4 regions of the Ciceribacter sp. RN22 genome follow, and region 4 is predicted to be linked to each of the others. Evidence: predicted binding sites of a transcription regulator. Region 4 holds the regulator's gene; each other region holds the start of a gene.
The links. Region 4 encodes LexA, which represses DNA repair genes until DNA is damaged. Its sites were predicted from a motif close to TGTTCNNNNTGTGTTCNG; they were not measured.

Region 1 (7,231 bases), 110 kb from region 4:
CGGTGCAGGTCTCGACGGAGAGGATTTCGTCGCCCTCCTCCTCGAGCTTCATCGCGATCTTGCCGTTGCGGTTGACCTGGACGAAATCCGAGAGCTTGTTGCGGCGTACCGTGCCTCGGGTCGTCGAGAACATGACGTCCAGGTTTTCCCAGGTCTTCTCGTCTTCCGGCAGCGGCATGATGGTGGTGATGCGTTCGCCGGGCTCCAGCGGCAGCATGTTGATGAGCGCCTTGCCGCGCGAGGTCGGGGTGCCGATGGGCAGCCGCCAGACCTTTTCCTTGTAGACGATGCCGCGTGAGGAGAAGAACAGAACCGGCGTATGGGTGTTGGCGACGAAGAGGCGGGTCGCGAAATCCTCGTCCTTCATGGCCATGCCGGAGCGGCCCTTGCCGCCGCGCCGCTGTGCGCGGTAGGTCGCGAGCGGCACGCGCTTGATGTAGCCCGCATGCGAGACGGTGACGACCATGTCCTCGCGGGCGATCAGGTCCTCGTCGTCCATGTCCGGACCGCCTTCGATGATCTCGGTGCGGCGAGGCGTGCCGAATTCGTCGCGAACGGCGGCGAGTTCAGCCTTGACGATCTCCTGGATGCGCAGGCGCGAGGAGAGGATTTCGAGGTAGTCGGCGATCTCGGCGCCGATCTTGTTCAGTTCCTCGTCGATCTCGTCACGGCCGAGCGCGGTGAGGCGCGCCAGACGCAGCTCGAGGATCGCGCGGGCCTGCTCTTCCGAGAGGTTGTACGTCAGGTCCTCGTTGATCCGGTGGCGCGGATCGTCGATCAGCCGGATCAGTGCCTCGACATCGTGCGCCGGCCAGCGGCGCTCCATCAACTGCTCGCGGGCCGTCTGCGGATCGGGCGCGCGGCGGATGAGATTGATGACTTCGTCGATATTGGCGACGGCGATGGCGAGACCGACCAAGACGTGCGCGCGTTCGCGCGCCTTGCGCAGCAGGTACTTCGTTCGCCGGCTGACGACCTCCTCGCGGAAGGAGACGAAGGCCCGCAGCATGTCGAGGAGCGCCATCTGCTCCGGCTTGCCGCCGTTCAGCGCCACCATGTTGCAGCCGAACGAGGTCTGCAGCGGCGTGTAGCGGTAGAGCTGGTTGAGGATGACGTCGGCATTGGCGTCGCGCTTCAGTTCGATGACAACGCGGTAGCCTTCGCGGTCGGACTCGTCGCGCAGGTCGGAAATGCCCTCGATGCGCTTCTCGCGCACCAGTTCGGCCATCTTCTCGATCATCGTCGCCTTGTTCACCTGGTAAGGAACCTCGGTGATGATGATCTGCTCGCGGTCGCCGCGCATCGGTTCGACCCTGGCGACACCCCGCATGATGACCGAGCCACGGCCGGTCTCATAGGCCGACTTGATGCCCGAGCGTCCGAGGATCATTGCGCCGGTCGGGAAATCCGGGCCCGGAATGATCTGCATGAGTTCGGGCAGCTCGATCGCCGGATTGTCGATGATGGCGATGCAGCCGTCGATGACTTCACCGAGATTGTGCGGCGGAATGTTGGTCGCCATGCCGACGGCGATGCCGCCCGCGCCGTTGACGAGCAGGTTCGGGAACTTCGCCGGAACGACGACCGGCTCGGAGAGCGTGCCGTCGTAGTTGTCGCGGAAGTCGACGGTTTCCTTGTCGAGGTCGTCGAGCAGCGAATGGGCGGCCTTCTGCAGGCGGCACTCGGTGTAACGTTCGGCCGCCGGCGGATCGCCGTCGATCGAGCCGAAATTGCCCTGACCGTCGATCAGCGGCAGGCGCAGCGACCAGTCCTGGGCCATGCGCGCCAGCGCGTCGTAGATCGCCGCGTTGCCATGGGGGTGATACTTACCCATGACGTCACCCGTCACGCGGGCGCACTTGACGTACTTCTTGTTCCAGTCGATGCCCAGTTCGGACATGCCGTACAGGATGCGGCGATGGACCGGCTTCAGGCCGTCGCGGACGTCCGGAAGGGCGCGGCTGACGATTACGCTCATGGCGTAGTCGAGATACGACCGCTGCATTTCCTCAATGATGGAAATCGGCTCGATGTCGGACGGGGACTTGCCGCCGCCGGGAGTGCTTTGCTCAGTCAAATCTGGTCACGATCTCTGTTCGGAATCACTGTCTAGCTTATAGCCGAAAGGGCGCCGTGGCGCCAATTTCGCAGCAGGTTTTGAACAGCTTTTGCGGCGCTGGAAAGGCAGAACGATCAAATACCTAGACAAATTCGAGGCTGTCGGTGCTACTCTTCGCGAAATCGCAGGAGAGGCAGACACGATGGCACCGACGGACGCACTGATAACGGCATTCACCACGCTCCTGGTGACGCTCGATCCGCCGGGCCTGGCGCCGCTCTTTCTCGGCCTCACGCAGGGCATGACCGGTGCGCAGCGCCGCCAGGTGGCGGTCCGCGGTTCGCTCATCGCCTTTGGAATCCTTGCCGTTTTCGCCGTCTTCGGCTCGGGCATCCTCGGCGTGCTCGGCATCTCGATGGGCTCCTTCCGGATAGCCGGCGGCCTGATGCTGTTTGCGATCGCCTTCGAGATGATCTTCGAGAAGCGCAACGAGCGGAAAGAGAAGACCAAGGACGACGCGATCACCCGCGACCACATCCATCATCTTGCCGTTTTCCCGCTGGCGATCCCGCTGATCGCCGGCCCCGGCGCGATCTCCGCGACGGTGCTGATCGCCGGCACGATGGACGGCATCGCCGGCAGGATCGGGCTGATCGGGGTCATCGCCGTGTGTCTGGCGCTCGTCTTCCTTGCGCTGATGCTCGCCGAGCGGCTCAACCGCTTTCTCGGCGTCACCGGCCGCGCGCTGCTGACCCGCCTGCTCGGCGTGCTGCTTTCGGCGCTCTCGGTGCAGTTCGTCGTCGACGGGGTCAAATCGGCCTTCGCCGGGTGAGACGCCGGCGTTGCCGCCGGCGCCCGCTCTCTCAGCTACGGTGCAGGAAGTCGAGGAGCGTCGCGTCGAAGCGTTCGCTTTCCTCGAACTGCATGGTGTGCCCGCTGTGTTCGAACATTTCGATCGTCAGCCGCGCGAAGTCGCCCGGGAACGGTTCCCATGCCGCGGGCGGTGCGATGAGGTAGTCGAAACGCCCGAGTGCGAGGAGCGCCGGCGCCATGACGCCGCGCGCAAGCGCGTGCATGTCGATCTCACGGAACACCTCGCCCCACAGATGATCGAAGCCGATGTCGTTGATCCAGACGCCGTCCCATAGCGGACGCGCATCGAAACCGGGATCGAACCAGCTGCGGGCGCCGAGCCGGATCAGCAGGTGCTTGAAGCGCTCGTGAGGACGGGCGGCGATGTCACCGGCGAGCTTCGCCATCTCCCGGTCGAAAATCGCCCTGCGCTCGGGCGAGGCTTCCGCCGCCCAACGCCGTTCCGCCCACTGCGCGAGCTCAGCACCCTGGTTCGGGCCGGTGCCCGCGAGCACGACGTGGGAGACGCGGCCGGGAAAACGGCGCGCATATTCGAGTGCCATGTAACCGTGGCCCGAATGCCCGAGAATGGCGAGGCGCTCGAGGCCGAAGGTCTGCCGCGCCAGCTCGATGTCCTCGATGATACGGTCGAAGGCAAAGTCCCTCGCCTGCACCGGCCCCAGCGGGCGGGCGAAGCATCTGTGATCGACGAAGTGGAGGCGGACCGAACGGCGAAGTCCAGGCGAGAAGGTCCGCGCGTAGTAGAGGCTGCTGCCGATGACCAGCACGGGGAGCCCCTGCCCTTCGATCGCGCAGCCGAGCTCGAAAACGCCCGAGCGAATGATGCCGCGCTCGGCGCGGCCGTAATTCATTTTTTCCATGATGTATCCGATAGTGCGGTTCGCCGCGCCGTGTCTGGCTGCGGGAACCGGACGTTGATCCAAGAAAAGCGCACAAGCTCACGCGACCGCGAAGGCCGGCAAGATCGCGCAACGATTTTCGTGGTCAAGGTCGCTAACGGATGAGGCGCATGGGACTTTCTCTCTGAATGGTCAACCGCAAGCGACGCGGGTGCCAGCATCGAGCCGTCGGCAGCAATACTGCTCCTGCTCATCGCAAACAAGGGGCTGTATAGCCCCGCCGGCGGTCAGGTCAGCGCTGCGCCTTCAGGATGCGCTTCCAGATCGTGCCGCCGAGATAGCGGTTGAACACGACGAAGTAGAGGACGATCAGCGCAAACAGCACGAAGGCCGGCAGGCCGTTCAGCTGGAAACCGCCCTCCGTACGGCCGCCGGTCACCGAGGCGACCAGAAAGCCGAGCACGAAAAAGGCGGTGAAGAAATCGAGCAGTGCCGCGAGCACGATGCGCCAGGTCGCGGGTCCGGTATCCGTCTTCGTCTCTCCCATCGAAAGCCCCCTTTCGGATCAACGAGAAGATATGGCACGCGACCGGCCGGACGGTGGTCCCGGTATCAGAACGGGATGTCGTCGTCGAGATCGCGCGAGAAATTGCCGCCGCCACCAGCCTGGTTGCCGGTGCGGGCCGGCGCACGGGACGGCTGGTTGTAATCGTCGCCGTAGCCGCCGCCGAAATCGCTGCCGCCACGCGAGGCGCCACCGCCCTCGCCGCGGCCGCCGAGCATGGTCAGGTTCGAATTGAAGCCCTGCAGCACGACTTCGGTCGAATAGCGATCGTTGCCGTTCTGGTCCTGCCACTTGCGGGTCTGCAGCTGACCTTCGACATAGACCGTCGAGCCCTTCTTCAGGTACTGTTCGGCGACCTTGCAGAGACCTTCGTTGAAGATCACCACGGTGTGCCACTCGGTCTTTTCCTTGCGCTCGCCGGTGTTGCGGTCGCGCCAGGATTCGGAGGTCGCGATGCGCAGGTTGGCGATCGGACGGCCGTCCTGGGTCCGGCGGATTTCCGGATCCGCGCCGAGATTCCCGATCAGAATTACCTTGTTCACGCTACCAGCCATAACACACACCTTGGGAAGAGAGGGCGCCGGACCGGCCGCACCCGCATTTGTCGATTTCCGCCACCTTAAACCAATCGCGGGCGGCGATGGAAAGTCTTAACCGTTAATCCACAGCGAAAAATGTTCTTTATTTGTTCTAATGATTGCCTATGATCCTGTCAACCGACTCGAAATGTGACCCGCGACGTCCTGTTCCGCCTCGACAGAGGCACAGTCATGACTAAATAAGGACTGTCCTTCTCCAAGCGAGCCTTGTCCATGAGTGAACTGAAGACCATTTCCATCCGCGGCGCCCGCGAGCACAACCTGAAGGGCATCGATCTCGAGCTGCCGCGCAACAGCCTGATCGTGATGACCGGCCTTTCCGGCTCGGGCAAGTCCTCGCTCGCCTTCGACACGATATACGCCGAGGGACAGCGCCGCTACGTGGAGAGCCTTTCGGCCTACGCCCGGCAGTTCCTGGAGATGATGCAGAAGCCGGACGTCGACCAGATCGACGGGCTTTCGCCGGCGATCTCCATCGAGCAGAAGACGACTTCGCGCAATCCGCGCTCCACCGTCGGCACGGTGACCGAGATCTACGACTACATGCGCCTGCTCTTCGCGCGCGTCGGTGTTCCCTATTCGCCGGCGACGGGCCTTCCGATCGAGAGCCAGACGGTCAGCCAGATGGTCGACCGCATCCTCGCCTTCGAGGAAGGGGCGCGCCTCTATATCCTTGCGCCGATGATCCGCGGCCGCAAGGGCGAGTACAAGAAGGAGCTCGCCGACCTGATGAAGCGCGGCTTCCAGCGCGTGAAGATCGACGGGCAGTTCTACGAGATCGCCGAGGCGCCGGCGCTCGACAAGAAGTACAAGCACGACATCGACGTGGTGGTCGACCGCGTGGTGGTGCGCTCCGACATCGGCGCGCGCCTCGCCGACAGCCTGGAGACCTGCCTCAAGCTCGCCGACGGGCTGGCGATCGCCGAGTTCGCCGACAAGCCGCTGCCGGCCTCGGAGACGGCCGCCGGCGGCTCGGCCAACAAGTCGCTGAACGAGACGCATGAACGGGTGATGTTCTCGGAAAAGTTCGCCTGCCCGGTCTCCGGTTTCACCATTCCGGAGATCGAGCCGCGGCTCTTCTCCTTCAACAATCCCTTCGGCGCCTGCCCGACCTGCGACGGGCTCGGCTCACAGCAGAAGATCGACGAGGCGCTGATCGTGCCGGAGGCACAGCGGCGGCTGAACGACGGGGCGATCGCGCCCTGGGCGAAATCCTCCTCCCCCTACTACAACCAGACGCTCGAATCCCTCGGCAAGGTTTTTGGTTTCAAGCTCTCGAACCGCTGGTCGGACCTGAGCGAGGAGGCGCAGCGCGCAATCCTGCACGGCACGGAAGAGAAGATCGAGTTCCACTATGCCGACGGGGCGCGGGCCTATACGACGACCAAGACCTTCGAAGGCATCGTGCCGAACCTCGAACGGCGCTGGAAGGAGACCGACAGCGCCTGGGCACGCGAGGAGATCGAGCGGTTCATGTCGGCGGCCCCCTGCCCGGCCTGCGCCGGCTACCGGTTGAAGCCGGAGGCGCTCGCCGTCAAGATCAACGGCCTGCACATCGGCGAGGTCACCGAGATGTCGATCCGCGTCGCCGGTGCCTGGTTCGAGACGCTGCCGGCAAAGCTCAGCGACAAGCAGAACGAGATCGCGGTGCGCATTCTCAAGGAGATCCGCGAGCGGCTGCGCTTTCTGAACGATGTCGGGCTCGACTATCTCTCGATGTCGCGCAATTCCGGCACGCTTTCGGGCGGCGAGAGCCAGCGCATCCGCCTCGCCTCGCAGATCGGCTCGGGGCTGACGGGCGTGCTCTACGTGCTCGATGAACCGTCGATCGGCCTGCATCAGCGCGACAACGCCCGCCTCATCGAGACGCTGAAACACCTGCGCGACATCGGCAATACGGTGATCGTCGTCGAGCACGACGAGGACGCGATCCTCTCCGCCGATTACGTGGTCGACATCGGCCCGGCGGCCGGCATCCACGGCGGCGAGGTGGTGGCGCAGGGCGTTCCCGCCGAGATCATGGCCAATCCGAATTCGCTGACGGGCAAATATCTCTCCGGCGAACTCGGCGTCGCGGTTCCCGCCGAACGCCGCAAGCCGAAGAAGAGCCAGCAGATCAAGGTGATCGGCGCACGGGGCAACAACCTGAAGAACGTCACCGCCAGCATCCCGCTCGGCGTGTTCACGGCCGTCACCGGCGTTTCCGGCGGCGGCAAGTCGACCTTCCTCATCGAGACGCTCTACAAGGCGGCGGCACGCCGCATCATGGGCGCGCGCGAAAACCCGGCCGAGCACG
Region 2 (7,231 bases), 900 kb from region 4:
CCGTCGGCTTCGCGCACGCGGGCGAGCTTTCGCTTTCGGCGCTGTCGCGCGCGGCCGAGGCGGTCTCCGCCGTCACCCGCGGCCATGGCGGCAGCTATGCCGCGGCACCCCAGCGCACCAACCGCAAGCTCTACGGCGAGGAGAACCCGATCGGCTCGCCGACCTTCGAGGAGAAGGTGAAGCTTCTCTCCGAGGTCGACGCCTATCTGCGCGGCAAGACCGACAAGGTCCGTCAGGTCACGGCATCGATCGCCGCGAGCTGGCAGGTGGTGGAAATCCTGCGCGCCGACGGCCACCGGGTGCGCGACATCCGCCCGATGACGCGGCTCAACATCTCCGTCGTCGCCGGCGAGGGCGACCGCCAGGAAACCGGCTCCTTCGGCATCGGCGGCCGCGTCGGCTTCGGCGACTTCCTGACCGAGGAGAGCTGGAAGAACGGCGCCGACGAGGCGTTGCGCCAGGCGCTCGTCAACCTCGACGCGATCGATGCGCCGGCCGGCACCATGGACGTCGTGCTCGGCAACGGCTGGCCGGGCGTCATGCTGCACGAGGCGGTGGGCCACGGGCTCGAAGGCGACTTCAACCGCAAGAAGACCTCCGCCTTCGCAGGCCTGATGGGCGAGATGGTCGCTGCCCCCGGCGTCACGATCGTCGACGACGGCACGATCGACCTTCGCCGCGGCTCGATCACCGTCGACGACGAGGGCACGCCCTCCGGATACAATGTGCTGATCGAGAACGGCCGGCTCGTCGGCTACATGCAGGACCGGCAGAACGCCCGGCTGATGGGCATGACGCCGACCGGCAACGGCCGCCGGCAGGGCTACGCCCACCAGCCGATGCCGCGCATGACCAACACCTACATGCTCGGCGGCGACAAGACCCCGGAGGAGATCATCGCCTCGGTGAAGCGCGGGATCTACGCCGTCTCCTTCGGAGGCGGCCAGGTGGACATCACGTCGGGCAAGTTCGTCTTCGGCTGCACCGAGGCCTACATGATCGAGGACGGCAAGATCGGCGCGCCGGTCAAGGGTGCGATGCTGATCGGCAACGGCCCGGAGGCGATGAAGCGCATCTCCATGGTCGGCAACGACATGAAGCTCGACACCGGCATCGGCAATTGCGGCAAGGGCGGCCAGTGGGTGCCGGTCGGCGTCGGTCAGCCGCACCTGAGAATGGACCAGGTGACCGTCGGCGGCACGCGGGCGTAACAACAAGACAGAATTAAAGAGACCGAAGGAAACCGAGACAAGATGCTGCCCCGCCCGCCCCGCGCCGTCGTTTTCGACATGGACGGCCTGATCCTCGACAGCGAAATCCTCTACCGGAAGTCGGTGATCTCCGCGGCGACGGAAGAGGGCCTGCCGATCGGCCCCTCGATCTACGAGGCGATGATGGGGCAACCCTGGCCCGGTATCGCACAATTGTTGATTGATCACTATGGCGAGAACTTCGACCCGGATGCTTTCCGCATCGTCTGGATCGACCATTTCAACCGGCTGATCGAAACCGAACTGAAATTGAAGGCCGGCGTGACGGCGCTTCTCGACACGCTCGACCGGCACGGCATTCCGCGGGCGATCTGCACGTCCTCGGCCCACCACCAGGTGCGTCACCATCTCGAAGGGTTCGGCCTGCTGCCGCGCTTCGACCACGTCATCGCCCAGGGCGACTATGCCCGCGGCAAGCCGGCGCCAGACCCGTATCTCGCCGCGGCGGAAAGGCTGGGCGTCGCGCCGGCGGACTGCCTTGCGCTCGAGGATTCCCACAACGGCATCCGCTCGGCGGCGGCCGCCGGCATGATGGCGGTGATGGTGCCGGACCTGCTCGCCCCGACGGACGAAGTCGTCGCGCTCTGCGCGCGGGTCGCCGGCAGTCTGGAGGAGTGCTGCGCCTTCTTCAACGAGCCGCTGGCGGCAGAGCGGGCGTAGGCTCGTCAGGAGCGAACCGCCATTTCCGCATGATCGCCGCCTGAAGGTCGAGACGGTGGTGATGAGCCAACAGCAGGACGTGCCCGAGCAGGTCTGCCGTCTCGTCGGCCAGACATCGCCGCAGCTCAGATTCGTCCAATCCCTTTCGGCGACTGCGGCCGCTCAGCCGGTTGGCCGCCTGCACGACCTCGCCGGCTTCCTCCATCAGCTTCATCAAGAACCAGTCGGCGTCCCGTTCGACGGCATGCGCTTCGGCGTAGGTTACCGATGCGGCTTCAAATCGCAGCGCAAGTTCCTGCAACATTGCGTTCTCCATCTGTTCACGGAGAACATGGCGCGATTCCGGCGGGCGGGCAATTCCGATCAGTGAAAGAAGGGGCAAGTCGACTGACTTCCCGCCGCCGGTCACCCGTTCGCGGGCATCAGCACGCAGTCGTAGCGGTTTTCGACAAGCTTCTCGCAGGCGCGGCGCGCGTCGACCTTGCTGTCGAAGCCGCCGAAGCGGGCGCGGTAGAACGTGTTGCCGTTGCGCGAGACGCGCTCGGCATAGGCGTTGCGATTGGCGAGCGGTTCGCCGATCTTCGCCTTGGCATCGGCGAGCAGCCCCATCGCCGCCTCGGCGCTCACCGCAGCGGCGATCTGGATCTGCCATTTCCCGCCGCCCCTGACCGGCAGTGCAGGCTTCGGCGTGGCCATGCTTTCGACGGCAGCGACCGCGCCGGAGGCGTTGCCGGTGTCGGCAAAGGCGGTGCCGTAACGGCTTTCGGGGACGGGTGCCGCATCGCTGATCAGTTCCGCGACGGCATCACGACCCGGTGCGCCGGCGGGAACCGGCACTTCGTCACCGAGGCGGGCGATCACCGCGCCCGAACCGTTGCTGGCGACCAGGGCGGAACCGCCGGAGGCCTTGCGGATATTGCCGTCGATGAGGCTTGCCATCAGCTTGTCGCGGCCGGCGGCGCTACGGCCACCCATCACGACGCCGATCACGCGGCGGTTGCCATCCACAACGGCGCTGACGAGATTGTATCCGGAAGCATTGGTGTACCCGGTCTTGATGCCGTCCATGCCCTTGTAACGATACATGAGGTTGTTGTGGCCGTTGATCGTGCGGCCGCGGAAGGCGAAGGAGCGGGTGGAGAAGAGCTTGTATTCCCGGGGGAAGTCGCGCATCAGCGCCAGCCCGAGGGTCGACATGTCGCGCGCCGTGGTGATCTGGCGGTCGTCGGGAAGGCCGGACGCGTTGACGAAGACCGTGTTCGGCATGCCGAGCGAACGGGCCTTACGGGTCATCATCTCGGCGAAGGCGGGCTCGGAGCCGCCGAGCTTCTCGGCCATTGCCACCGCAGCGTCATTGGCCGACTGGACGATCATGCCGAGTACGGCTTCCCGCACGGTGATCGCATCACCCGCCTTGACGCGCAGCTTGGTCGGCGGGCGGGAGGAAGCGTATTTCGAAAACGGCACCGGGCTGTCCCAGGAGAGCTCGCCCCTGCGGATCGCCTCGAAGGTCATGTAGACCGTCATCATCTTGGTCAGGGACGCCGGATGGTTGAGCATGTCGCCGTTTTCGGAGGCGAGAACCTCTCCGGTCCGCGCGTCGAGAAGGAACTGGGCGCTGCCGGCATTTGCAGAACTGGTGAAACAGCCGATCACTACGAAAAACGAGAGCGCGACCAACAGCTTATTCATCATTCCTCCACGGGAGCGGATCAGAAACGCGAGAATGTCCGGGTGACAGGAATCGGCGGGCCGATTCGAAGACCGGGGTTGCCTAGACGAAGAATGCGGCGACAATCGAGCAATACAGCCATAATCTGATCGGTGAAGCTGGTCCGACGCTGGTGCCGGCCGGGCGGGCAAAGCGGCGCACAGAAACCGCCGATCGTGGTTAACGTTGCCTTTCACGCAGGCGGCGCCGGCAACCCAAAATCCCCCTTTACCTCAATCGCGGTTGAGGTCGTAGCGTCCGCAAATCACCTTCAAGGACCCGCAAAGGAAAGCAACGACCGATGACCGTCCACGAGAGAGAGATCACCGAATTGACGCCCGCCGTCGCCGAAAGCGACGGGGGCCGCTGGCTTGACCTGCTCGCACCTCGCTATCTCGTCGCCACCGCGATGCTCTGCCTCGGCGTGGCGCTCTACGCCTTCAACGGCTTTCTCGTCAGCACGGTGATGCCGACGACCGTCGCCGAACTCGGCGGCGAGGCGGTGATTTCCTGGTCGCTGACGCTCTTTCTCACCGCCTCGATCATCGCCGGGACGAGTGCGGCCATGCTGAAGGAACGATTCGGCGCCCGCCTCGTCCTCACCGCCGCCGCCCTCGTCTTCCTCGCCGGGACGCTGCGTGCGGCGACCGCGACGACCATGACCGCCGTCCTTCTCGGGCGCATCGGCCAGGGGCTGGGCGAAGGGGTGGTCGCGGCGATCTGCTATGCGCTGATCCCGGAAATCTTCCCGCCCCGCCTGGTGCCGAAGGTCTTCGGCGCGGAGGCTCTGGTCTGGGCGCTCGCCGCCTTCGGTGGCCCGGTGCTCGCCGGCTATCTCACGGAAACGATCTCCTGGCGTGCCGCCTTCTTCGTCAACGTGCCGATCATCGCGATCTTCGTGCTGATGGCGGTGACGATCGTGCCGAAGCGGCAAGGCGGCGAGGTGCGGAGCACGGCCTTTCCCGGGCTCCGGCTCGCCCTTCTCGCCACAGCGCTGGTGACGGTGCTCGTCGCCGGCCTTTCCAATGGCTCGTCGCAGGCGGTAATCGCCCTCGTCGTCGCAGTCCTCGCGCTCGCCGGTTCGCTGCATCTCGACCGCCGGGCAAAGGAGACGGTCCTGCCGACGGGTGCCTTTTCACTCGGCTCCGGGCTGGGGCTCGGGCTCTGGGCCGTGCTTTTGATGTCGCTCGCCCAGGCGACGAGCAGCGTCTATCTCGTCTTCAGCCTGCAGAACCTCTGGCACTTCCCGCCGACCGCCGCCGGCGGGATGAGCGCGCTGATGGCGATCTGCTGGAGCCTGACGGCGATCGGCGTCGCCAACCTCCGGTCGGACAGCCGAAAGCGCAGCATGATCTGGATCGGTCCGCTGCTCCTCGTCGGCGGGCTCGGCCTGCTGGTCGCATCGCTCCTGTCGGGCAAGATCGCCCTGCTCGTCGTCGCGCAGGTGGCGATCGGCGCGGCCTTCGGCGTGAGCTGGGGGTATCTGAGCCAGATGCTGATGGACACCGCCCCCGCACACGAGCGCGACAAGACCTCGACGCTCCTGCCGACGCTGCAATCGGCCGGTTACGCGCTCGGCGGCGCGCTTGCCGGGCTTGCGGCAAACGCCGCGGGGCTTGCGGCGGCGAAGGGCGCAGAGGACCTGCGCGGGCCACTCGCCACCGCCTTTGTTCTCGCCTTCCTGTGGTCGCTGCCGGCCGCCCTCGTCTCCTGGCGTGCCGTCCGGTTGCTCCGGAACCCTCGGGGAGACGCCCGCTGAAACCGGCTGTCCTCCCGCGATGCGACTCTGCTAAGGAGAGCCTCCGCACGAAGAGAGGACGACGGGCATGGAGCCGACGCACATCACGCTTGCAGCCATCCCCGCGTATATCGGCAGCCAGAGCACAGGCACGCTCTCCTTCCTTCTCGCCTCGGCGCTGGTCGCCGGCCTGGCGCGTGGCTTTTCCGGCTTCGGCGGCGCGCTCATCTTCGTTCCGCTGGCAAGCTCCGTGGTCGAGCCGCGGCTCGCCGTGGCGATCCTTTTCATCATCGACCTGGTGATGACCCTGCCGATGATCCCCGGCGCCGTCCGTCAGGCCGACAAGCGGGAGGCCGGCACCATGCTCGTCGGGGCGCTCGCCGGCGTGCCGCTCGGCACGATGATCCTCGCCCGCGCCGATCCGCTCGCCGTCCGCTGGGCGATCATCACCGTGGTCATTTCGCTGCTTGCCCTGCTGGTCTCCGGCTGGCGCTATCACGGCAAGCCGACGACGCCGCTCACCATCGGCGTGGGCGCGGTTGCGGGCATCTTCGGCGGGGCGGCGCAGGTGAGCGGACCGCCGGTCGTCGCCTACTGGCTCGGCGGAGCCCTGCCGGCCGCGACGGTGCGCGCCAATCTCGTCTTCTATTTCGCGATGAGCTCGCTGATCACCGGCGTCAACTACGTGTTCGCCGGCTTTTTCGGCCTGCCGGCATTTGCGTTGTCGCTCGTCGCCGGCCCGGTCTTCGGTCTCGGTGTCCTTGCCGGGTCGCGGCTCTTCGGCAAGACCGACGACCAGGTGTTCCGGCGTATCTGTTATGGACTCATCGCCGCCGCCGCGATCATCGGCTTGCCGTTGCTCGACGGTCTGCTACGCTGAGGGCGGAATGTAACTCCCCATAGATTTTTGGGTATTCTGGCAACTCCCGCTTAACGCCGATTGGCTACGGTCGCCGCACCAAACGGAACGGCACGCCGGGTGCCGCGACCGGCAGGAGTGAAAGACGGAAGAAAGCATGCTGAGGGAGCTGGCCAGACGCGGCATCATCACTGCCGGGCTCGAAGCGTCGCACCTGTTGCGACGAGCGGGCGCGATGGCGTCGGCGCGCGGACTCGGAGCGATTTTCACGCTGCACCATGTCCGACCCTTCGTCCCGACGCTCACCAATGTCAACGATCACCTCGAGGTGACGCCGCAGTTCCTCGACGCCGTCATCCGGCAGCTGAAGGCCGAGGGATACCGCTTCGTGCGTCTCGAGGACGTCCCTGCCCTCCTCCAGTCATCCGAACCGGGGCAGCCGCCCTTTGCCGCCTTCACGCTCGACGACGGCTATCGCAACAACCGCGACCACGCGCTACCGGTCTTCGAACGGCACGGCGTTCCCTTCACCGTCTTCGTCTGTCGCGGATTTTCCGAACGCAGCCACACGATCTGGTGGGAGACGGCCTCGGCCATCCTCGACAGGCTCCGGGGCGTCGATCTCAAGGACGGCGGCGAACCGGTCCATTACGACCTCCGCACGCGCGCCGAAAAGCGCGCCGCCTTCGACCACATCGCCGAGGCGATTTGCGCCCACGGCGAGGAGGCCATGATCGAGAAACTCGACCGCGCAGCGGTGGCAGCCGGCATCGACCCCGAGGCGATCGTCAAGGATCTCGTGATGTCGGGGGAAGAGCTCGCAGCCTTCGCGAGGCATCCGCTCGTCACCCTAGGAGCCCATACGGTGAGCCACCGCTCGCTCGGTTTCCTCGATCCGGCCACGGTCGCGGACGAAGTGCGCCGGTCTGCCGACTACGTGGAGGAGATCACCGGCCGGCGGCCGCTGGCCTTCGCCTATCCCTACGGCGACA
Region 3 (7,231 bases), 1.6 Mb from region 4:
CCCGTGCGGCGCCGGAGGTGCGGAAACGCGTCACCAGTGATCTCAGGTTCTGCGCCTCGGTCTTCAATGTCATGCTCGCCGCTGTGGTTTCCTCGACCATGGCCGCATTCTGTTGCGTGACCTGGTCCATCTGGTGGACGGCGGTATTGATTTCCTTGAGACCCGAGGCCTGCTCCGTCGCCGATGCGGAGATCTCGGCGATGATCGTATTGATCTGCATGACCTGTTCGGCAATCTTGTGCAGCGTGTCGCCGGCTTCACCCACAAGGGCCACGCCATCCTTGACCTGGGCGCCCGAGGCCGTGATCAGGGCCTTGATTTCCTTTGCCGCGTTGGCGGAGCGCTGGGCGAGTTCCCGCACCTCCTGTGCCACGACGGCGAAGCCCTTGCCGGCTTCCCCGGCGCGCGCGGCCTCGACGCCCGCGTTGAGCGCCAGCAGATTGGTCTGGAAGGCGATTTCGTCAATGACCCCGATAATGCGGGAGATTTCTCCGGACGACTGCTCGATGCCGTGCATGGACGTGACCGCCCGCTGGACGACCTCGCCGGAGCGCTCGGCATCCTGGCAGGCAAGCTGCACCGTGCGTGCCGCGATTGCTGCATTGTCCGCGCTGGAGTTCACCTGCTCGGTGAGCTGGTTGAGCGCGGCAGCCGTCTCCTCGAGGCTCGCCGCCTGCTGTTCGGTGCGCCGCGAGAGGTTATCCGCGCTGTCGCTGATCTCGGTACTGCCGTTGTTGATCGCTCCGACGCTCACGTTGACGGCGTTGATCGCGTTTTCGAGGCTGGCGACGGCGGCGTTGAAGTCGGCCTTCAGCGCGGCGTATTCGCCAGGGAAATCGGCCTGGATGCGATAGCCGAGATTGCCGTTCGAAAGTTCCGATAGTCCGGTGCCGAGCATGGTGACCACCTTCTGCTGGAGGGAGGCGCTTTCCTCGCGTTCCGCTTCGGAACGGTTGCGCTCGTCCTCTGCTGCCCGGCGCTGCCGCGCTGCTTCACCCTCGAGTGTCCGCCCTTCGGAAAGACGATGGCGGAAGCCTTCGAGAGCCTTGGCCACAAGTCCCAGCTCGTCGGTACGGTTCTGTCCCTCGACCGCCGTCTCGTAGTTGCCGGCACCGAGACGATCGACGTCTGCGACGATGGCGTGCAACGGCTTCTGAACATAGGCGCGTGCGGCAAGATAGAGTGCAGCCATGACCGCGCAGAGCACGACAAGGCCGCCGATGATCATCATGACGGTTTGTGCCTCGACCGGCGCGCTGATTGCGCTTTCGGGAATGTCGACGATGACCGCCCAGGTGGTGTTTACGCCCGGCACGGCGAAGGGATAGATCAGGCGATCGAAAGGTTCTGCCCCAGCGGCAGAGACGTTGAGCAGCGTCTCGGGCTTGCCTGAGGATAGTGCCGCCTTGAGCTTGTCCGCTCCTTCGCCGTCATAGGGCTTCATCAACAGATCGGCCGACGGAGCCACGAGCCACTGCCCGGTATGCCCGACGAGCATGACCCGGCCGGTCTCGAACGGCTTGAGCGCCTGTAGTTTTTCGGAGAGAGAACCGAGCGAGATATCGACGCCCGTGACGCCGATCATCTTGCCGCCGGAGACCACCGGATAGGCGATCGAACTCATGGTCGTGGGGACCTCGGTTCCTTCTGCCAGATACGGGGCGGTGATGGCGCCCTTGCCGCTCTTTGCGGCGAGGGCAAACCACTCCTGCGTATAGTCGTTGTTGAAGGTGGAAAACTGTACGCCGCCGTCCTGCGTCTTCGACCAGTAGGGCGTGAAGACGCCATTGTCGTTTCCGGCGAGTTCGAGATTCTTGACGGTGTCCTCCTTGCGGCCGTCGAATGCCTGCGCGACTTCGCAGAACCAGCTGCCGAAGGCGAAGGCATTTTGTTCGACGTTGGCTTTCAGAAGATTGATGGCACCCTTGCGATCGAACGACTGCGCTTCATGCCCGCGGCCGAGCACGCCCGCCATCGAGCGAGCGGCGCTGGCGAGCTCGCCGATATCGCCGGCGACCTCATTGGCGATTGCGCTCGCCTGGCTGTCGGCCTGCTCCATCGTCAGCGCCTGGACGCGATCGCGGGTCTGGGAAATAAGAACCAGGTTGGAAAGGGCGAGCACCAGCGCGATGGCGACGCCGGTGACGAGCTGCAGCTTGAAGGCGATGGACTTGGAAATCAGTTTCAACATGACGGCCTCGAACCCGCACGCCGGAGGCCCGGCGCGTTGAATTGGTCATACGGAGGGAATGCTCCTTCATGGAGCGGTGTTTCACTCCGTGCAGCGGCGGCGCCGGAGAAAGCGGTCCGAGAATAAGAATAGAAAGTTTAATGCATATTGAATGAACGGCCGGTTTTTTCTGACCTCGAACGACAACGCGCGCCGGTGTCGTCACCAGCACGGACAGGAACAGATCGGGGATGGGCGTCAGAGCCTGGTGGCAACCTCGTCCGACAGCGGAATCGAAGGCTGTGCGCCCGACTTCAGGCAGGCAAGTGAGCCCGCGACCGCGGCCCGGCGGAGAGCGTCCTTGAAGGAGAGACCCTGATCCAGTCCCGCTGCAAAGTAGCCGCAGAAGGTGTCGCCGGCACCGACCGTGTCGACAGGCACGATCTTGAGTCCGCTAACCTGGACCAGTTCGCCTTGATGCACCGCAATGACGCCGTCGGCGCCGAGCGTAACGACGAGGGTCTGCCCCGTTTCCTCATGTAGCCGCAGCAGCGCCTTCTCGCGTTCGTCCGCTCCCATGCCATCCCTCGCGGCGAGACGCTCGAATTCCGTTTCGTTGGCGATTACGATGTTTGCCATCCGGCCGAGGCGCGCCGCCTCGGCAGTCAACGGGGCGATATTGATGATCGTGGTGATCTCCCGGTCCCGCGCGCGTGACAGGGCCTCCTCCACGGCCCCGGCCGGAATTTCGAGCTGAAGCATCAGGATGTCGGTCTGCGCCATGGCATCGATCGCGGCCCGCGCGTCCGCCTCGCCGAGCGTGCCGTTCGCGCCGGGTACCACCGCAATCATGTTTTCTCCGTCGCCGCCGACCAGAATGAGCGCGGTGCCCGTCGGAGCTGAGGTCTTGCTGACCGAGGAAAGATCGGTTCCTGCCCGATCGAGGAGCTCCAGTGCCGGAGCGGCGAATGCGTCGCTGCCGACCGCGCCCACCATGCGAACACGTGCGCCGGCGCGTGTCGCGGCAAGTGCCTGGTTTGCGCCCTTGCCACCTGCGGCCGTCGAGAAATCCTTGCCGGCGACGGTTTCTCCGGGCTTCGGGAGCCGTGTCGTCGTGGCAATGAGATCCATATTGATGGAACCGAATACGGTGATCATCGAGTGTTTCCGTCCTTTGGAAGTCTTGAAGGCGAGTTTGGCCCGCGGGTCAGTCTTCGTCAACGACCCGAAGCTTGAGCAGGCCTGTCTTGCTCTCGACCGTGCGTGCCGCACCGCCTTCCTCGCCGTTGCCGGACTGAAATTCCAGAGCCTCGATCTTAGCTCCCCGTTTGGTCAGCTTGTCGGCCGACGTGAGGATCATGTCGACGTCTTTCTGGGCGGCCAGGAAATGGCTCTGCAGTTTGCGCGTTCGATCATCGAGGCGTGCGAGGTCCTCCATCAGGTGGATGACCTCCCCCTGGATGAGGTGCGCCTGCTCCCGCATGCGCTGATCCTTCAGGACTGCCTGGATCACCTGTATCGAGAGCATCAGCAGTGAGGGCGAGACGATCACCACACGCATGCGGTGCGCTTTCTGAACAATGCCCTCGAAGTTCTCGTGGATCTCCGCGAAGATCGATTCCGACGGAACGAAAAGGAAGGCCATGTCCTGGGTCTCGCCGGGAATGAGGTATTTCTCGGCGATGTCCCGCAGATGCACCTCCATGTCCCGACGGAACTGCTGGCTTGCAATCTTCTTCGCCTCCGCCGTTTCCGCGTCGCGGATGGCGTTCCAGGCCTCCAGTGGAAATTTCGCGTCGACAACCAGCGGCGGGGAGTCGTTCGGCATGCGGATCGTGCAGTCCGGTCGCGAGCCTGTGGAAAGCGTCGACTGGAAGGCATAGGCACCAATCGGCAGCCCGTCCGCAACGATCGTCTCCATCCGAGACTGTCCGAAGGCACCGCGCGTCTGCTTGTTCGAAAGGATGGCCTGGAGGCCGACGACATCCTTTGCGAGCGACTGGATGTTGTTCTGGGCAGCGTCGATGACCGCAAGGCGCTCCTGCAGCCGGCGCAGGTTCTCGTGCGTGCTCTTCGTCTGCTCGCTGATCGTCGCGCCGATCCTGTGCGACATGCCGTCGAGCCGCTGATTGATGGCCTGATTGAACTCCGACTGTTTGGTGCCGAAGACGTCGGCCATGGCTGCGAGCCGTCCCTGCATTTCCGCCTGGGCACGCAGAAGCTCCGCCATACGGGCCTCGGCAGTCGCCTCTCGCTGGGAGGCCTCCATCTCCATGCGGAGCCGCATCCGGCTGCTCCTCATCGCGGCGATCACCCAGGCTACCAGTGCGGCGAGCACGAACACCCCGAGGCTCAGCACGAACAGGGGGAAAGAAACGACAAAGTCGCCGATGATGAAGACCGGCGTGCCGGAGAAAGAAGGAGCAGCGTTCATATTGTCCAATCTAGACAGATTCGGTTGTCGATGACAGATCAAGACGGGAACGGAGGTCTGATCACGGGCAATCGCCCGACGAGCTTCTGCAGGCCGTGGACGAAGAGCGTTGCACGACGCACCATCAGGTATGCTGTTGATGACATTTTGCTTCGGTCATTCATCCTCCGTTTAGGGTTTTGCGCAAAGTCTTCGCTAGATTCATTTCACCCGATCGGAAAGCGCCTGATCGCGCGCCGGAGATTATTGCGAGGCAACATGCAGGAGAGTGGTGACGACAGCCTGAGGCAGCGCCTCGATTTCATCGAACTCGACGAGAAGACCTGTCGCACGCTTCATTCGCTGCGGCCAACTCTCTCCGAGATTCTGGGCGGCGCGCTCGACAAATTCTACGCCAAGGTTGCGTCGACCCCGCATCTTGCCCGGTTCTTCCGCGACGAGACCCACATGGCGGCCGCGAAGAAGGCGCAGGTCGGTCACTGGGACCGCGTTTCGAACGGAACCTTTACGCAGGAATACGTCAAGGGCGTTACCGCGATCGGGAAGGCCCATGCCCGGGTCGGCCTCGAGCCGCGATGGTATATCGGTGGCTACTCGATGCTCGTCAGCGAACTGGTCGCAGGCGTGCTGAAAAAGCACTGGCCGTTCCCCTTCGGCAAGCATCATGCGGCGGCTCTTGCCGACAAGCTGAGCGCACTCGTCAAGGCCTCCATGCTGGACATGGATTATTCGATCTCCGTGTATCTCGACGCGCTCGAAGAGAAGCGCCTGCAGCTTCAGGAGGAGCGCGAGCGGTCCGAGGCCAATCAGCAGATCGCCATGCAGCATTTGCGCCGCGGCCTTGAGGCCTTGGCACACGGCGACTTCAAGGCCCGTATGTCCGACGACCTGCCGGACGATTTCAAACAGATGGCGACGGACTACAACGAGGCCGTGGCACGCCTCAACGAATCCTTCCAGCTCATTCGCCGCTCTTCGGAGGAAATTCTCGCCGGAACGGAAACAATTGCCCGCACCTCGGACGAACTGGCGCTGCGCACCTCCAAGCAAGCTGCCGGTGTCCAGGAAAGCTCGACCGCCCTGCAGCAGCTCTCCGTGAGCGTCAGCCAGACGGCTTCCAACGCGGAACGGGCCGCGTCCGTCGTGAAGGAGACGCAGCAACAGGCCCGCACCTCCGGCGAGGTGGTGAATCAGGCGGTGTCGGCCATGGCGGAGATCGAGAAGTCTTCGGCCGAAATCTCGAAGATCATCGGGGTCATCGATGAAATCGCCTTCCAGACGAATCTCTTGGCGCTCAACGCCGGCGTCGAAGCGGCCCGTGCAGGCGATGCCGGAAAGGGCTTCGCAGTCGTTGCGCAGGAAGTTCGCCAGCTGGCGCAGCGCAGCGCCGACGCGGCCAAGGAAATCAAGCGGCTGATCTCCCAGAGTTCGCAGCAGGTGAACGAAGGCGTCGGGCTCGTCTCCAACACCGGTACGGCTCTGGCTGACATCATCGGGCGCATCGATGCGATCAATACCTTCGTCGGCGAGATCGCGATTGCCGCCAAGGATCAGGCTTCGGGGTTGAGCGGAATCAACCAGGCGACCCGCAGCATGGATGGCCTGACGCAGGAAAACTCGACGATGGTCGAACAGACGTCCGCCGAGACGCGCCGGCTGCGCAACGAGGTCGCGGGGCTCGTCGATCTGCTGGGCCGTATCAACACGGACGGCGGCGAGGTCCGCCTGCCGTCCTCCACGCCACGTGGGCAGGCGCGCGGCCTCGCTGCCTGACATCCTGCTTCGGCACAAACCGAACGAACGCGAGGGATATTTCCTCGCGTTTTTCGATTCCATCGGCGAGGCAGATGCGTTATGGGAGGCCCATGACGATAAAGCCCCTCATTATTCTCCCCGATCCCCTGCTCCGTCAGGTTTCCAAGCCCGTCGAACGGGTGGATTCCGATATCCTCAAGCTTGCCGATGACATGCTCGAAACCATGTACGACGCGCCGGGCATCGGGCTCGCCGCCGTCCAGGTTGGCGTGGCGCGACGCCTGTTGGTCATCGATGTCTCCCGCGAGGACGAAGAGAAGCAGCCGCTCGTCTTCATCAATCCCGAGATCCTGACGTCCTCCGACGAGCGCTCGACCTATGAGGAAGGGTGCCTGTCGATACCGGACTACTACGCGGAGGTGGAGCGCCCGGCCAAGGTGACTGTGCGATCCATCAACCGGGACGGCAAGGAACAGACGACGGAAGCCGAAGGCCTGCTCGCGACCTGCCTGCAGCATGAGATCGATCACCTGAACGGCGTCCTGTTCATCGACCATATCTCGCGGCTGAAGCGCGAAATGGTCATCAAGAAGTTCACCAAGGCGGCCAGGGGCAAGGCGATCTAGCGCCGACTCCCGGAGCAGCGGCAGGGCCCGAATCGAGCCCGTTCGGGAGCCGGAGGCGAGAACAACCATGGCACTTCGCATCATCTTCATGGGGACGCCGGAGTTTTCCGTTCCGACGCTTGACGCCCTTGCCGAAGCCGGCCACGAGATCGTCGCCGTCTATACCCAACCGCCACGTCCCGGCGGCCGGCGGGGTCTGGATCTGCAAAAATCACCGGTGCACCAGGCGGCTGAAAAGCTCGGCGT
Region 4 (7,231 bases):
CCTTGGACAGCCCGCCGCGACGGCCGGTGAGTTCGGCCATGACGCCGCGTGCGCTCATGCCGCAGGCCAGCATGTGGCCGTGGTCGCGATAGCCGGTGATGACCTGGTCGCCTTCCTTCAGCGCCATCTGGACGCCGACGACGACGGCCTCCTGGCCGATATAGAGGTGACAGAAGCCGCCGATGAAGCCCATGCCGTAGAGCTGGCCGGCCTTTTCCTCGAAGCGGCGGATGAGGAGCATTTCGCGATAGGCGTCAAGCTCACTCTGGCGGTCGAATTCCGCAACCAGCCCTTCGGTCAATTCTTTCTTTGCGGCAGACTTGGTCGTCGGCTTACGACCGCTCGCGGTCGCAGGTTTTCGCGGCGCCATTCGTCCCTCCCTAGGTGTTGTCGAATTTACGTCGGCGCGAAGGATAGGCAAGAAAGCGCGCGGCCGCAATGCCAGAAATGCATGGCTCGCATTCACGACATCATATTGAATTATAATTGAAAACAGTAATTAACTGGATTTCGGTTAATTTATCTGATCGTTGAAAATCACGATCTCGTCAGGGCGCGATACGTTGAGCTGGTAGCGCGCCTTCTCATCGATCATGTCGCGTTCGAGCGAACCGTCGCTCAGCAATTCGACCTGCCGCTCGAGCGACTTGCGACGCGATACGAGTTCAGCCAACTCGGCATCGCGCTTGAACCGCAGCTTCTCGAACTCCTCCGCTGCGATCAGCCCGCGATCGCCATGGATCGAATGATAACCGAAATAGGAGAGGAATGCGACGGTCACGAGCGGAAGGACGAAGCGTCCGAGTTTCCGGTTCTTGTGCTGCCTGGTCCACATCGAGCGAGCCCTGATACGCAAAACGATTTTCGATCAAACTAGCGGCGATTGCTTAATCGATCGTTGACCATAACGGGTACGCGGAAAAAAGTTGGCCCGCACCCCTTTGCGGGACACGGGCCAATCAGCGTCTAGAAGCTCGAACGTCAGCCGCGCAGGATCGACGAGCCGGCGTAACGGGCCTGCGGACCGAGCATTTCTTCGATGCGGATCAGCTGGTTGTACTTGGCGAGCCGGTCGGAGCGGGCGAGCGAGCCAGTCTTGATCTGTCCGCAATTGGTGGCAACCGCGAGGTCGGCGATCGTCGAATCCTCGGTTTCACCCGAACGGTGCGACATGACCGCCGTGTAGCGGGCCTTGTGCGCGGTTTCGACAGCGTCGAGCGTCTCGGTCAGGGAACCGATCTGGTTCACCTTCACGAGGATCGAGTTCGCGACGCCCATGCGGATGCCATCGCGCAGACGCGAGGAATTGGTGACGAAAAGGTCGTCGCCGACGAGCTGGCACTTGGAACCGATCTTGTCGGTCAGGACCTTCCAGCCATCCCAGTCGTCTTCGGCCATGCCGTCCTCGATCGAGATGATCGGATACTTGGCGGCGAGTTCGGCGAGGTATTCCGCCATGGCTTCCGGCTCGAGCGTGCGGCCCTCGCCTTCGAGCACGTACTTGCCGTCCTTGAAGAACTCGGTCGAGGCGCAGTCGAGCGCAAGATACATGTCCTCGCCCGGACGATAGCCTGCCTTCTCGATCGACTTCACGATGAAGTCGAGGGCGGCCGGCGCGCTTTCGAGGCCCGGCGCGAAACCGCCTTCGTCGCCGACATTGGTGTTGTGCCCCTGGGCGGCCAGTTCCTTCTTCAGCGTATGGAAGACTTCCGAGCCCATGCGGACGGCATCGCGCATCGTTTCGGCGCCGACCGGCATGATCATGAATTCCTGGAAGTCGATCGGGTTGTCGGCATGGGCGCCGCCGTTGATGATGTTCATCATCGGGACCGGCAGCACATGGGCGTTCGGACCGCCGACATAGCGATAGAGCGGCAGGCCGGAAGCTTCCGCGGCGGCCTTGGCGACGGCGAGCGAAACGCCGAGGATGGCGTTGGCGCCGAGGCGCGACTTGTTCGGCGTACCGTCGAGCTCGATCATCACCTTGTCGATCTGGATCTGGTTTTCCGCATCCAGCCCGCCGACCGCGTCGAAGATCTCGGTGTTGACGGCCTCGACGGCGCGCTCGACGCCCTTGCCGAGATAGCGGCTGCCGCCGTCACGCAGTTCGACCGCCTCATGCGCGCCGGTCGAGGCGCCCGACGGAACGGCTGCACGGCCCATGCTGCCGTCTTCCAGATAGACGTCGACCTCGACGGTCGGATTGCCGCGGCTGTCCAAAATTTCGCGGCCGATGATGTCGGTGATTGCAGTCATGAGCGCCTCCCTGGTGCTGGGTGGGATTGAGGATGGCGCCTGTCTTAATCGAAGACGGGAAAAATACAATGCACGCAGTGTGACATCGCCGGCCCGGCGGCCGGAAAGAGGAGGCGGCAACAAAAAGCGCCGGCTCCACCGGGGCCGGCGCTCTATATAGACAATGCCTTGCGGAATCAGGCGCCCTTGGCGACCGCGTCGAAGGCGAGCAGTTTTTCGAGGAGTCGCGGCATGTCGTTCAGCGGCACCATGTTCGGGCCGTCAGACGGGGCATTATCCGGATCCTCATGGGTCTCGATGAAGAGGCCGGCAACGCCGACGGCAACCGCGGCACGCGCCAGCGTCTCCACGAATTCCCGCTGCCCGCCGGTCGAACCGCCCTGCCCGCCGGGCTGCTGCACCGAGTGGGTGGCGTCGAACACCACGGGCGCGCCCATCGCCGCCATGATCGGCAGCGAGCGAAAATCCGAGACCAGGGTATTGTATCCGAAGGAAGCGCCACGCTCGCACAAAAGCACGTTCGGATTGCCGCTTTCGGTGATCTTGGCGAGCACGTTCTTCATGTCCCATGGGGCGAGGAACTGGCCTTTCTTGACGTTGATGACCCGACCGGTCTTCGCGGCAGCGACCAGAAGATCGGTCTGGCGGCAGAGGAAGGCCGGGATCTGCAGAACGTCGACGACAGGGGCGACGATCGCGCATTGCTCCTCGGTGTGGATGTCGGTCAGCACCGGAAAGCCGAATTCCTTCTTGAGATCGACGAAGACTTCCATCGCCTTTTCGAGGCCGATGCCCCGCTTGCCGGACAAGGACGTGCGGTTGGCCTTGTCGAAGGACGACTTGTAGACGAGCCCGATGCCGAGCTTGTCACAGATCTCCTTGGTCGCACCGGCCATCATGAAGGCATGATCGCGGCTTTCCATCTGGCAAGGACCGGCGATCAGCGAGAAGCGCTTGGAATTGGAGAAGACGACCTTGGCGGCACCTTCGCCGACGACGACTTCGGAATTGGTCGGATTGCTCATCAAACTTCCTCGAATACGAAATGCGCGCCCTGCCCCGCTTCACGCGGCACGATCAGGCGACCATCCTTGCGTGCATGGCGAACGCCATTAGCAGCCAGCAAGCGTTCTGTCACGCCGATATCGACTGTCCGAAAGACGATCGCCGCCCCCATGAGCCCACGCCCGGCATTCGGGGCGTCGAGCCCGAAATAGCCGGTGAGACCGGCAGGTGTCAGCACCTCGATCTTCGCGTTTGCCGAAGGGACGACGAGACCGAAGGAATGCGCCTCGATCTCTCGCTGGTGGAAGACGGTTTCCAGCACCTCCTGGAAGTCGGAGGGGTTTTCCTCCGTCAGCACGACCGCCGAGACGCCCGTCACGCCATTGTCGTGGCGTTCGAGCGCCGCACGATCCGCCGGCAGTGGATTGACCCGTTCGCAGGAGAAGAGGAGAAAATCGGGCGCGCGCAGGTCCGCGGCGAAGGCAAGCCTGAACGAGGCCGTCGCCTCGGTGCCATCCGGCAACCTCAAGGGCCGCGAAAAGTGCAGGATTTCGCCCGCGGAGAGGCCGTGCTCGGTATAGATCGCATGGTCCGCGGCCGCATCCGTCGAGGCAACCGCTATTCCCGACAGTCCCTCGCCGTCCGACATGCGGAAGCGGAAGGCGCGGTCGCGGGCGACGAAGACGTTGCCTTTGCGGGCGGCCTCTTCGCACGCCTCCCGGCTCGCCACGGCGAGTGGCTCCAGATAGGTCTTGTCGGAGAAAAAGACGCAGGCGTTCTCGGTGCCGAAGGGATGCAGCGCATCGGCGGCGACCGTGAAGCCGAGCACGCCGAGCCGCTCGCGCGCAGCCTTCAGCCCGTGCACGGGCAAGACGATGTGATCGACGCCACGCGGCGCCTCGATGGCAGTGGACATTCCGCTCCCTCCTTGTCGGTCACGTTTGATGTGCGCGATTTGCCTTCCCTTTGCAAGGCGAACCAGCCCCCGCCCGGCAGCAGCCCGGAACGGGTGGATGCACGGGAAAAATGCGCCGGAGCTCCAATTGCTTACCAATATTTAAGTACTTGCGGAACACATATGGAACAGATAGTGTATGTTCTGGATTTGTTTCATACGACGGGGCTCTGGATCATGCTGACGCGCAAGCAACAGGAACTGCTTCTCTTCATTCACGAGCGGATGAAGGAATCGGGCGTGCCGCCGTCGTTCGACGAAATGAAGGACGCGCTCGACCTCGCCTCGAAATCCGGCATCCACCGCCTCATCACGGCGCTCGAGGAGCGTGGCTTCATTCGGCGTCTGCCGAACCGGGCCCGGGCGCTGGAGGTGATCAAGCTGCCGGAAGCCTATTCCTCCAGCCTGCAGCCGCGGCGGGGTTTCTCGCCGAGCGTGATCGAGGGAAGCCTCGGCAAGGGACAGCCGGCGCCTGCCGCCAAGCCGCCTGCAGAGGAGCGCTCGAGTTCCGTCGCCGTCCCCGTCATGGGCCGCATCGCGGCCGGCGTGCCGATCTCGGCGATCCAGCACAACACCCACGAAATCACCATTCCGGCAGAGATGCTCGGTTCAGGCGAGCACTATGCGCTCGAGGTCAAGGGTGATTCGATGATCGAGGCCGGCATTCTCGACGGCGACACGGTCATCATCCGCAACGCCAGCAACGCAACGCCCGGCGACATCGTCGTGGCACTCGTGGATGACGAAGAGGCGACGCTGAAGCGCTTCCGCCGCCGGGGCGATTCGATCGCGCTCGAGGCTGCGAACCCGGCATACGAAACCCGCATCTTCGGCCCCGATCGTGTCAAGATCCAGGGCAAGCTCGTCGGTCTCATCCGCCGCTATCACTGACCTGTGCCATGGGAGCGCGCTTCGCGGGCTGTTCGTCGGCGAAGCTGCCGGTTCGCCAATCGTAAAGGCGATGCCGCTGCCACGGCCTGTCGAGAGTGGTGAACGCCGTGCGCTGGCGGATGTCCCGATCGTCGTAATTTCCAAGATAGAACTCGGTTGCGCCCATGCGCCGTAGCGCTTCGGCATCGATCATCCTCGCGCCGGAGCGGCAGACGCCGAAGGGTGGACGACGCGGCGTAATCACGAGGTCGGCGACGTCACATGCGACGCCGAGAAGTGCCTGATCCTCGACCGTCGCGACGCGCCATCCTTTCTCAAGCCGTGCGATACACCAGGACTTTCCGGTGCAGCGGAAGCGGCCGGGGATCGCCGCTTCGAACTGCCGCCGCATCGTCTCGCGAACGGTCCGGATCTGTCCTGCGGAAAACCGGTCCGTTCCGGTCGCCCGGACTTCGGTGACAGGATCGTCTGCGCTGCGGAGCGGGCCGAGATGATCGGGACGCGCAAGCGCGTGCTGCCATTGGGAGAAGAGGAAGTCCGCCGGCTTGCTGCGGTTGGTCGCAATCGTCCTGCCGTCGACAGCGGGCAGCCCCGCCAGCCGTCCGTCCTCCGAGACGATGAGGTCGGCGGTGTCTTCCGCCGGCAGGAGGATCGCAAGCCCGATCACCGCGGCAAGCACTGCCGCACCGATCCAGCGCAGCCGCGTATGCAGCAGGGTGAGCAGCAGGAGCCCCGTGGAGGCGAGCGGCAGAAACCAGTCCCCGAACCGGCCGAAGGATGTCCCCTCGCTCCAGCTCGCAACCGTGGTCGCGATCACGATGACGATCTCGAGGCCCTCGCCAGCGAGAATTAGAAAGGGCGTATCGAGGCCGAACGGCATGAGCAGCATTGCCGCAAGCGCCGCCGGCATCACCACCACGGAGATGATCGGCATTGCCGCGAGATTCGCGACGAGACCGTAAGGTGCCAGTCGATGGAAATGGGCGACGGCGAAGATCGCCGTCGCCAGTCCGCCGATCAGCGACGTCACGAAGGTGCCCGCCGCGAAATTCCACAGGAAGGAAAGGATCTTCCGACCGGGGAAGTCCGGCGCGTAGCGCGATTGCCGCGCTGCACCCCGTCGCCAGCCATCGTAGCCGGCAATCAGTCCTGCGGTGGCGGCAAACGACATCTGGAAGCTCGCACCGAGCACCTGTGACGGCCAAACGGCGACAATGACGATCGCCGCCAGTGCGAGGTTGCGCAGGCTGATCGCCGGGCGGTCGAACAGGACGGCAACCAGCATGATCGCCGTCATCAGAAAAGCGCGGATAGCGGAGACCTGCGAGCCGGAGATCATCAGGTAGAGGAAGGTAGCGGCCAGCGCGGCCATGGCAGCGATCTTCTTGATCGGCCAGGACTGGGCGATTGCCGGCGAGAGGCTGAGCAGCTTGCGCAGGCCGACAAAGAAAATGCCAGCGGCAAGTGCCATGTGGAGGCCGGAAATCGCTGTGATGTGCGCCAGTCCCGAAAGGCGCAGCGCCTCCGTCGTCGCCGCCGACATCGATCGCCGGTCGCCGGTGAGGATCGCGGCGGCAAAGCCGCCGGCGTCGCCCGGAACTGTTCTCCTGATTCGCTGCGTGATGTCGTCGCGGACGACAAGAAGCGTCTGCTCGGCCGCCTCCCACCATGCGCGGGCTCCGGTCGCCGGCGCCCCCTCCGCACGCGTCGGCGCTCCAAGAAAGTAGCCTACTGCGCCGATGCCACCAAAGTAGCTGGCGAACGAAAAGTCATCGAGACCGGGCAAGGCAGGGCCGGAAGGCGGCGACAGCCGCGCTCTGCCATGCAGCCTCTCACCGAGCGCAAACGGCTCGTGGCGGGCGCGGGTCATGAGCACGACCTCTTCCGGTGCTCGCCTGATCGCAGGCTCCGCCGTCGCTTCGACGCGCACCAGATAGCGCCAGTCGCCGCCCGCACCCGCCTCCCGCCGGAGCACCCGTCCCGTCACCTGCGTCGTGACCGGTGTGTCGAGAATGACCGTCTGCAGCCTGCGGACCTCGGCATCGGCAAGCAGCATTCCGGCGGCACAGAGCGCCAGCGCCGACCATGTCCGATATGCAGCAGGTCTGCCGAAGCGCGACAGCA

Region 1: a site for LexA is predicted at 5,012-5,029, ahead of uvrA (excinuclease ABC subunit UvrA). Genes of this name have one in related genera too.
Region 2: a site for LexA is predicted at 2,238-2,255, ahead of NHF53_RS04425 (MazG nucleotide pyrophosphohydrolase domain-containing protein). Genes of this name have one in related genera too.
Region 3: a site for LexA is predicted at 4,639-4,656, ahead of rmuC (DNA recombination protein RmuC). Genes of this name have one in related genera too.

Annotation. Positions count from the first base shown of each region.
Region 1 covers NZ_JAMXLD010000001.1:1,911,499-1,918,729, reverse strand. Annotated here, with positions in the region: gene gyrA (DNA gyrase subunit A) at 1-2,077, opposite strand, end outside; gene NHF53_RS09495 (MarC family protein) at 2,262-2,891, shown strand; gene NHF53_RS09490 (alpha/beta fold hydrolase) at 2,923-3,792, opposite strand; gene NHF53_RS09485 (hypothetical protein) at 4,064-4,318, opposite strand; gene NHF53_RS09480 (single-stranded DNA-binding protein) at 4,384-4,890, opposite strand; gene uvrA (excinuclease ABC subunit UvrA) at 5,149-7,231, shown strand, end outside.
Region 2 covers NZ_JAMXLD010000001.1:899,303-906,533, reverse strand. Annotated here, with positions in the region: gene tldD (metalloprotease TldD) at 1-1,211, shown strand, start outside; gene NHF53_RS04430 (HAD family phosphatase) at 1,254-1,931, shown strand; gene NHF53_RS04425 (MazG nucleotide pyrophosphohydrolase domain-containing protein) at 1,900-2,235, opposite strand; gene NHF53_RS04420 (D-alanyl-D-alanine carboxypeptidase) at 2,337-3,623, opposite strand; gene NHF53_RS04415 (MFS transporter) at 3,944-5,401, shown strand; gene NHF53_RS04410 (sulfite exporter TauE/SafE family protein) at 5,469-6,260, shown strand; gene NHF53_RS04405 (polysaccharide deacetylase family protein) at 6,397-7,231, shown strand, end outside.
Region 3 covers NZ_JAMXLD010000001.1:241,420-248,650, reverse strand. Annotated here, with positions in the region: gene NHF53_RS01210 (methyl-accepting chemotaxis protein) at 1-2,191, opposite strand, end outside; gene NHF53_RS01205 (ribokinase) at 2,429-3,328, opposite strand; gene rmuC (DNA recombination protein RmuC) at 3,378-4,604, opposite strand; gene NHF53_RS01195 (globin-coupled sensor protein) at 4,863-6,377, shown strand; gene def (peptide deformylase) at 6,470-6,985, shown strand; gene fmt (methionyl-tRNA formyltransferase) at 7,053-7,231, shown strand, end outside.
Region 4 covers NZ_JAMXLD010000001.1:1,804,177-1,811,407, reverse strand. Annotated here, with positions in the region: gene pdhA (pyruvate dehydrogenase (acetyl-transferring) E1 component subunit alpha) at 1-370, opposite strand, end outside; gene NHF53_RS09010 (septum formation initiator family protein) at 515-835, opposite strand; gene eno (phosphopyruvate hydratase) at 982-2,256, opposite strand; gene kdsA (3-deoxy-8-phosphooctulonate synthase) at 2,433-3,281, opposite strand; gene NHF53_RS08995 (VOC family protein) at 3,281-4,177, opposite strand; gene lexA (transcriptional repressor LexA) at 4,394-5,107, shown strand; gene NHF53_RS08985 (ComEC/Rec2 family competence protein) at 5,088-7,231, opposite strand, start outside.